Methylobacterium mesophilicum SR1.6/6: one gene and its partner. The protein of the gene in region 1 interacts with the protein of each later gene in a pairwise test. Links are inferred from orthologs where the notes say so. Each region holds a gene or a part of one and is shown in the gene's direction. Other genes may lie near its edges.

What was found.
Region 2: the proteins of rplA (region 1) and thrS interact in binary tests that used the Escherichia coli proteins (3 or more experiments, as listed by UniProt). The link is inferred for Methylobacterium mesophilicum SR1.6/6 from one-to-one orthologs.

What each region holds. Positions count from the first base shown.
Region 1 is NZ_CP043538.1:5,344,535-5,347,675, forward strand. The notes cover bases 249-3,074. They hold rplA (50S ribosomal protein L1), read left to right. Parts: upstream 249-1,225; coding sequence 1,226-1,924; downstream 1,925-3,074. Other genes in these bases: nusG (transcription termination/antitermination protein NusG), read left to right, coding at 249-544; rplK (50S ribosomal protein L11), read left to right, coding at 765-1,214; MMSR116_RS25295 (B12-binding domain-containing radical SAM protein), read left to right, coding at 2,156-3,074. Outside these bases: more of nusG, read left to right, coding at 11-248; more of MMSR116_RS25295, read left to right, coding at 3,075-3,141. UniProt on the Escherichia coli protein: One of the primary rRNA binding proteins, it binds very close to the 3'-end of the 23S rRNA. Forms part of the L1 stalk. It is often not seen in high-resolution crystal structures, but can be seen in cryo_EM and 3D reconstruction models.
Region 2 is NZ_CP043538.1:5,508,412-5,511,662, forward strand. The notes cover bases 282-3,217. They hold thrS (threonine--tRNA ligase), read left to right. Parts: upstream 282-703; coding sequence 704-2,731; downstream 2,732-3,217. Other genes in these bases: MMSR116_RS26030 (hypothetical protein), read left to right, coding at 2,839-3,132; MMSR116_RS26035 (hypothetical protein), read right to left, coding at 3,189-3,217. Also shown: more of MMSR116_RS26035, read right to left, coding at 3,218-3,251. UniProt on the Escherichia coli protein: Catalyzes the attachment of threonine to tRNA(Thr) in a two-step reaction: L-threonine is first activated by ATP to form Thr-AMP and then transferred to the acceptor end of tRNA(Thr). The rate-limiting step is amino acid activation in the presence of tRNA.

The sequences.
Region 1 (3,141 bases):
GAACGGAACCGTGTCGAAGCGCTGGTATATCGTCCACGCCTACTCGAACTTCGAGAACAAGGTCGCCCAGTCCATCAAGGACCAGGCGGCCCAGCGCGGGCTGACCGAGCTGTTCGACGAGGTGATGGTCCCGACCGAGAAGGTCGTGGAGGTGCGCCGCGGCCGGAAGGTCGATGCCGAGCGCAAGTTCTTCCCCGGCTACGTGCTGGTGAAGTGCGATCTCACCGACGAGGTCTACCACCTCATCAAGAACACCCCGAAGGTCACGGGCTTCCTCGGGGCCGACAAGTCGAAGCCGGTGCCGATTCCCGACGCCGAGGCCGAGCGGATCAAGGGCCAGGTCGCCGAGGGCGTCGACCGGCCCAAGCCCTCGATCTCCTTCGAGATCGGCGAGACCGTCCGGGTCTCGGACGGTCCGTTCGCCAGCTTCAACGGCACCGTCGAGGAGATCGACGAGGCCCGTTCCCGCCTGAAGGTGGCCGTGTCGATCTTCGGCCGTGCCACACCGGTGGAACTGGAATACGCCCAGGTCGAGAAGGCCTGATCGTAGAGCGAATAGGGAGTAGCGAATAGCGAGTACGGGTACAGGCGCCCCGCCGGGCTGACCGCCCTATTCGCTATTCGCTACTCCCTATTCGCCAAACCCCCGCGGGAGACCCGCCCGGCCTCGCCTCCGGGATCAACGGCTCGCACCGCGACCTGCAACCGTCCGACCCGCCGCGCTTCAGGCCGCACGGGGGCGGATCCTCATTGGGAGCAGTCCCATGGCGAAGAAGATCACGGGCTACGTGAAGCTTCAGGTCCCGGCCGGCGCGGCGAACCCGTCGCCGCCGATCGGTCCCGCGCTCGGTCAGCGCGGCCTCAACATCATGGAATTCTGCAAGGCCTTCAACGCGAAGACCGCGCAGATGGAGAAGGGCACCCCGATCCCGGTGATCATCACCGCGTATCAGGACCGCTCCTTCACCTTCGAGATGAAGCAGCCTCCGGTCACCTTCTTCCTGAAGAAGGCCGTCGGCCTGAAGCTCGGCAAGAAGCCGGCCTCCGGCTCCAAGACACCGGGCAAGGGCCCGACCGTCGGCAAGATCACCGAGGCGCAGCTCCGCGAGATCGCCGAGAAGAAGATGCCTGACCTCAACTGCGACACGGTCGAGTCGGCCGTCGCGATGATCCGTGGCTCCGCGCGGGCCATGGGCCTCGAAGTCGTCGCGTAAGGGAGGGCAGCATGGCTAAGGAAGGCAAGCGCATCCGCGCCGCCCGCGAGGGCATCGAGGTTACCAAGCTTTATCCCCTCGACGAGGCGATCAAGCTGGTGAAGGAGCGGGCGACCGCGAAGTTCGACGAGACCGTCGAGGTCTCGATGAACCTCGGCGTCGATCCCCGTCACGCCGACCAGATGGTCCGCGGCGTCTGCAACCTGCCGAACGGCTCCGGCCGGACGGTGCGGGTCGCGGTCTTCGCCCGCGGCGCCAAGGCGGACGACGCCAAGGCAGCGGGTGCCGACATCGTCGGCGCCGAAGATCTCCTGGAGATCGTGCAGGGCGGCAAGATCGAGTTCGACCGCTGCATTGCGACCCCCGACATGATGCCGCTGGTCGGCCGTCTCGGTAAGGTGCTGGGCCCGCGCGGCCTGATGCCGAACCCGAAGGTCGGTACCGTCACCATGGACGTGAAGGGTGCGGTGGCCGGCGCCAAGGGCGGCTCGGTGGAGTTCCGCGTCGAGAAGGCCGGCATCGTCCATGCCGGCGTCGGCAAGGTCTCGTTCGACGCCGACAAGCTCGTCGAGAACATCAAAGCGTTTGCGGACGCGGTCGCCAAGGCCAAGCCCGCGGGCGCCAAAGGCACCTACGTCCAGCGCATCGCCGTCACCTCGACGATGGGCCCGGGCGTGAAGGTCGAGCCGAGCACGGTTCTGACCGCCTGAGCTAAGGCGAAGCCTCCACGCTGCGGAGCGCCCGGCCGGAAACGGCCGGGCGTTTTGCTTTGCGGGGGCGAGGGTGGAGCGAATTTCCGACGTCGACATGTTGGCGAGCCGGCGGAATGCGACCTGGGACCCAGCACAGAAATCGCCGCGACAGCTTCACCACGCTCCCTCACGCCATTCTTAACCGCCGAGGGGGGCGCCAACGCGCATGGCTGTGCTAAATAGGCCGCCATGCGATGCACCCTGACGGTCACCTCCAAGCGACGCATCCTGTGCGTCTTTCCCGCCTACACACCGTCCTTCGGGACATTCTCACATGCCTACCCGCTGATGGGCGGGGTGAAGGCGTTCATGCCGCCGCAGGGGCTGCTGCTGATCGCGGCCTATATGCCGGAGGCTTGGGAATGCCGGTTCATCGATGAGAATATCCGCCGCGCCGGTCCGGTCGACTTCGCCTGGGCGGACGCGGTGTTCGTCTCCGGCATGCACATCCAGGAGCCGCAGATCCACGACATCCGCGACCGCGCTCGCGCCGCCGGCAAGGTCACGGTGCTGGGCGGTCCCTCGGTCTCGGGCGCACCGGAGAAGTACGGCGATTTCGACTACCTGCACATCGGCGAAATCGGTGACGCCACCGACCAGCTCGTCGCGCGCCTCGATGCCGACCTGACTCCCCCGCCTGCGCAGGTGGTGCTGGAGACGAAGGACCGCCTCGCGCTCGCGGACTTCCCGGCCCCGGCCTACGAGCAAGCACCGCTCAAGCGATACCTGATCGGCTCGCTGCAATTCTCCTCGGGCTGCCCCTATCGCTGCGAGTTCTGCGACATTCCCCAGCTCTACGGCCGCCAGCCGCGTCTGAAGAGCCCCGAGCAGATGTGCGCCGAGCTCGACGCCATCGTCAGCCAGCCGGGCCATCCGGCAGTGGTCTACTTCGTCGACGACAACTTCATCGGCAACCGCAAGGCGACGCGCGAGATGCTGCCGCATCTCGTGGCTTGGCAGAAGAAGAACAACTACCCGCTTCAGTTCGCCTGCGAGGCGACGCTGAACATGGCCAAGCAGCCCGAGATCCTCGAGCTGATGCGGCAGGCGAACTTCATGACGGTGTTTGTCGGAATCGAGACCCCGGAGGCGGACGCCCTCAAGGGTATCGACAAGACCCACAACGCCGCCGTGCCGATGTACGAGGCGATCGAGACCCTCAATTCCTACGGGCT
Region 2 (3,251 bases), 160 kb from region 1 along the record:
TGTGCTTCCTGACCGCACCTGCCCGCGGCGCTTCGGGAGCGATCCTGTGGCGTCCTTCGCGGGGCCCGTCCGGTGGCTGACCGGGCGGGTCCGCGGGCGGGGCGGTGCCCGCGTCGGTGGCTCTCAGCCGCCATCGCCCCGGGCGGCGGACCGGCACGGGGCGTGTCTCGGAGGCGGGCGTGAGACCGGGCGGCCCTTGGCCCGGCGGGGTGAGGAAATGCCCCCGCGCCGACCCGCCTCTGGGCGTGCCCGAAGCCCCCTGCGGACCCGCCCACTACGAGGCGGGGGACGGCTGGAAGGCCACGGCGCTGAAGGGCGGGTTCCGGAGGTGCGTGCACCTCGTCCGAGACCGCCGGCAGCGAGGCGCAGGACCGGGACGTCGGCAAGACACCGCGACGAGAAAGACGGCCGCGATCGGGGGCGATGCCCGGCCGCTGCCGCGGGCGCCGCGGGGATCGGATCCCGCGCGTACACGGCCGACACCTGGGTTCCCGCGGCGTCCCGCGTCCCGCGTGTTGCTTCCTGGGCCATGCCCCCGGCGCCGAACGGCGGGTGGGGACGATGGCGCGCATTTGCGCGAGGGCGCGGGGCGACCACGCGCCGGGCTCGGTTCCCTCTCCGAAAAAATCGGTCTACACGGCCGCTCCCCTGAAGACGCTTACCTGCCCCGTATGCAGGACTGAGCCTGGAGACGCTTGAAGCCATGCCGATTCTCACCTTTCCCGACGGCAACACGCGGGAGGTCGCCGCCGGCACGTCCGGCCGCAGCGTCGTCGAGGGCATCGCCAAGTCGCTGGCCAAGCGCACCGTCGCCATGGCGCTGGACGGAACGGTTGCCGATCTCGACGACCCGATCGCGCGCGACGCGCGCATCGAGTTTCTGGACCGCACCGATCCCCGCAGCCTGGAGCTGATCCGGCACGATTGCGCGCACGTCCTCGCCGAGGCGGTTCAGTCGCTCTGGCCGGACACGCAGGTCACGATCGGCCCGGTGATCGAGAACGGTTTCTACTACGATTTCTATCGCGAGACCCCGTTCACACCGGACGATTTCCCGGCCATCGAGGCGAAGATGCGCGAGATCATCTCGCGCGATGCGCCCTTCACCAAAGAAGTCTGGAAGCGCGAGGACGTGCGGGCCCTGTTCGCCGACAAGCAGGAAGCCTTCAAGGTCGAGCTGGTCGACGCGATCCCCCCGGGCGAGGACCTCAAGATCTACCGCCAGGGCGACTGGTTCGATCTCTGCCGCGGCCCGCACATGACCTCGACCGCCAAGGTCGGCACCGCCTTCAAGCTGATGAAGGTCGCGGGTGCCTATTGGCGCGGTGATTCGAACAACCCGATGCTGACCCGCATCTACGGGACGGCCTGGGCGAACCAGGCCGATCTCGACGGCTACCTGCACCGGCTGGAGGAGGCCGAGCGCCGCGACCACCGCCGGCTCGGCCGCGAGATGGACCTGTTCCACTTCCAGGAGGAGGGGCCGGGCGTCGTCTTCTGGCACGCCAAGGGCTGGACGATCTTCCAGGAACTCATCGCCTACATGCGTCGGCGCCTGCGCGGCGACTACGCCGAGGTCAACGCCCCGCAGATCCTCGACAAGGCGCTGTGGGAGACCTCCGGCCACTGGGGCTGGTACCGGGAGAACATGTTCGCCGCGCAGTCGGCGGGCGAGGAGGCCGAGGACAAGCGCTGGTTCGCTCTCAAGCCGATGAACTGTCCGGGCCACGTGCAGATCTTCAAGCACGGGCTGAAATCCTACCGGGACCTGCCCCTGCGCATGGCCGAGTTCGGCGTGGTCCACCGCTACGAGCCGTCCGGCGCGATGCACGGGCTGATGCGGGTGCGCGGCTTCACGCAGGACGACGCCCACATCTTCTGCACCGAGGACCAGCTCGCCGACGAGTGCCTGAAGATCAACGACCTGATCCTCTCCACCTACGCGGATTTCGGCTTCGACCAGATCGTCGTGAAGCTCTCGACGCGGCCCGAGAAGCGCGTCGGCTCCGACGCCCTGTGGGACCACGCCGAGGCGGTGATGACCCGGGTGCTGGCGCAGATCGAGGAACAGTCGGGCGGACGGATCAAGACCGCCGTCAATCCGGGGGAGGGGGCGTTCTACGGCCCGAAATTCGAGTACGTGCTCCGCGACGCTATCGGCCGCGACTGGCAGTGCGGGACCACGCAGGTGGACTTCAACCTGCCGGAGCGGTTCGGCGCCTTCTACATCGATGCCGACGGCGCCCGGAAGCCGCCCGTGATGGTCCACCGGGCGATCTGCGGCTCGATGGAGCGCTTCACCGGCATCCTGATCGAGCACTTCGCCGGGCACTTCCCGCTCTGGCTCGCGCCGGTGCAGGTGGTGGTGGCGACGATCACCGGCGAGGCCGATCCCTACGCCCGCGACGTGGTGCGCGCCCTGGAGCGGGCCGGGCTGCGGGTCGAGGCCGATCTGCGCAACGAGAAGATCAACTACAAGGTCCGCGAGCACTCGCTGGCCAAGGTGCCGGTGCTGCTGGCGCTCGGCCGCCGCGAGGCGGAGGAGCGGACGGTCTCGATCCGTCGGCTCGGCAGCCAGCAGACCCGGACGCTGCCGCTGACCGAGGCCGTGGCGGCCTTCGTCGAGGAGGCGACGGCCCCGGATGTCCGCCGTGCCGAGGCGGTGGCCGCGGCGGTCCCGACGAGCGGCACCGTGCTCGACGGCCATCACGACCCGGACGACACGCCCTGACGGGAGGCGGCATCCCGGTCGGAGGGCGGCGCCGGGCCGTGCCGCGGTGCTCACCCACATCCTCACCGGGGACGAAGCCGAACCGATGGGAAACGCTCGAGGGATCCATGACCCGCCTCGTCTCCGTCCTCGTGCTGATCGCCTTCGCCCCCGCCGCCCTGGCGCAGGAGCGGGTGACCACGCGCAGCCTCACCTGCGCGGCGCTGCAGGCCCGCGTCGCGCAGGCGCGCAACTTGGTCCTGGCGACCAGCGAGACGGCCTACGAGACCGTCCACCTGGATTCGGGCTCATGCCGGATCGACGAGACGGCGGCCCCGGCTTTCGAGCCCACCGCGGACGTGCCGTCCTGCATGGCCGGCTGGCGCTGCCGGCAGCGGAACAGCGACAGCGGCCCGCGCTGAGAAGCATTGCGGCCGCCGACGCGCGGACGGGACGGGGCAGCGGCGCCGACGCCGCTTCAGCGCGCCTTCTCGTGCTCCGCGAGACCGACCGCCTTGTAATCGTAGCTCGGGTAGAACTC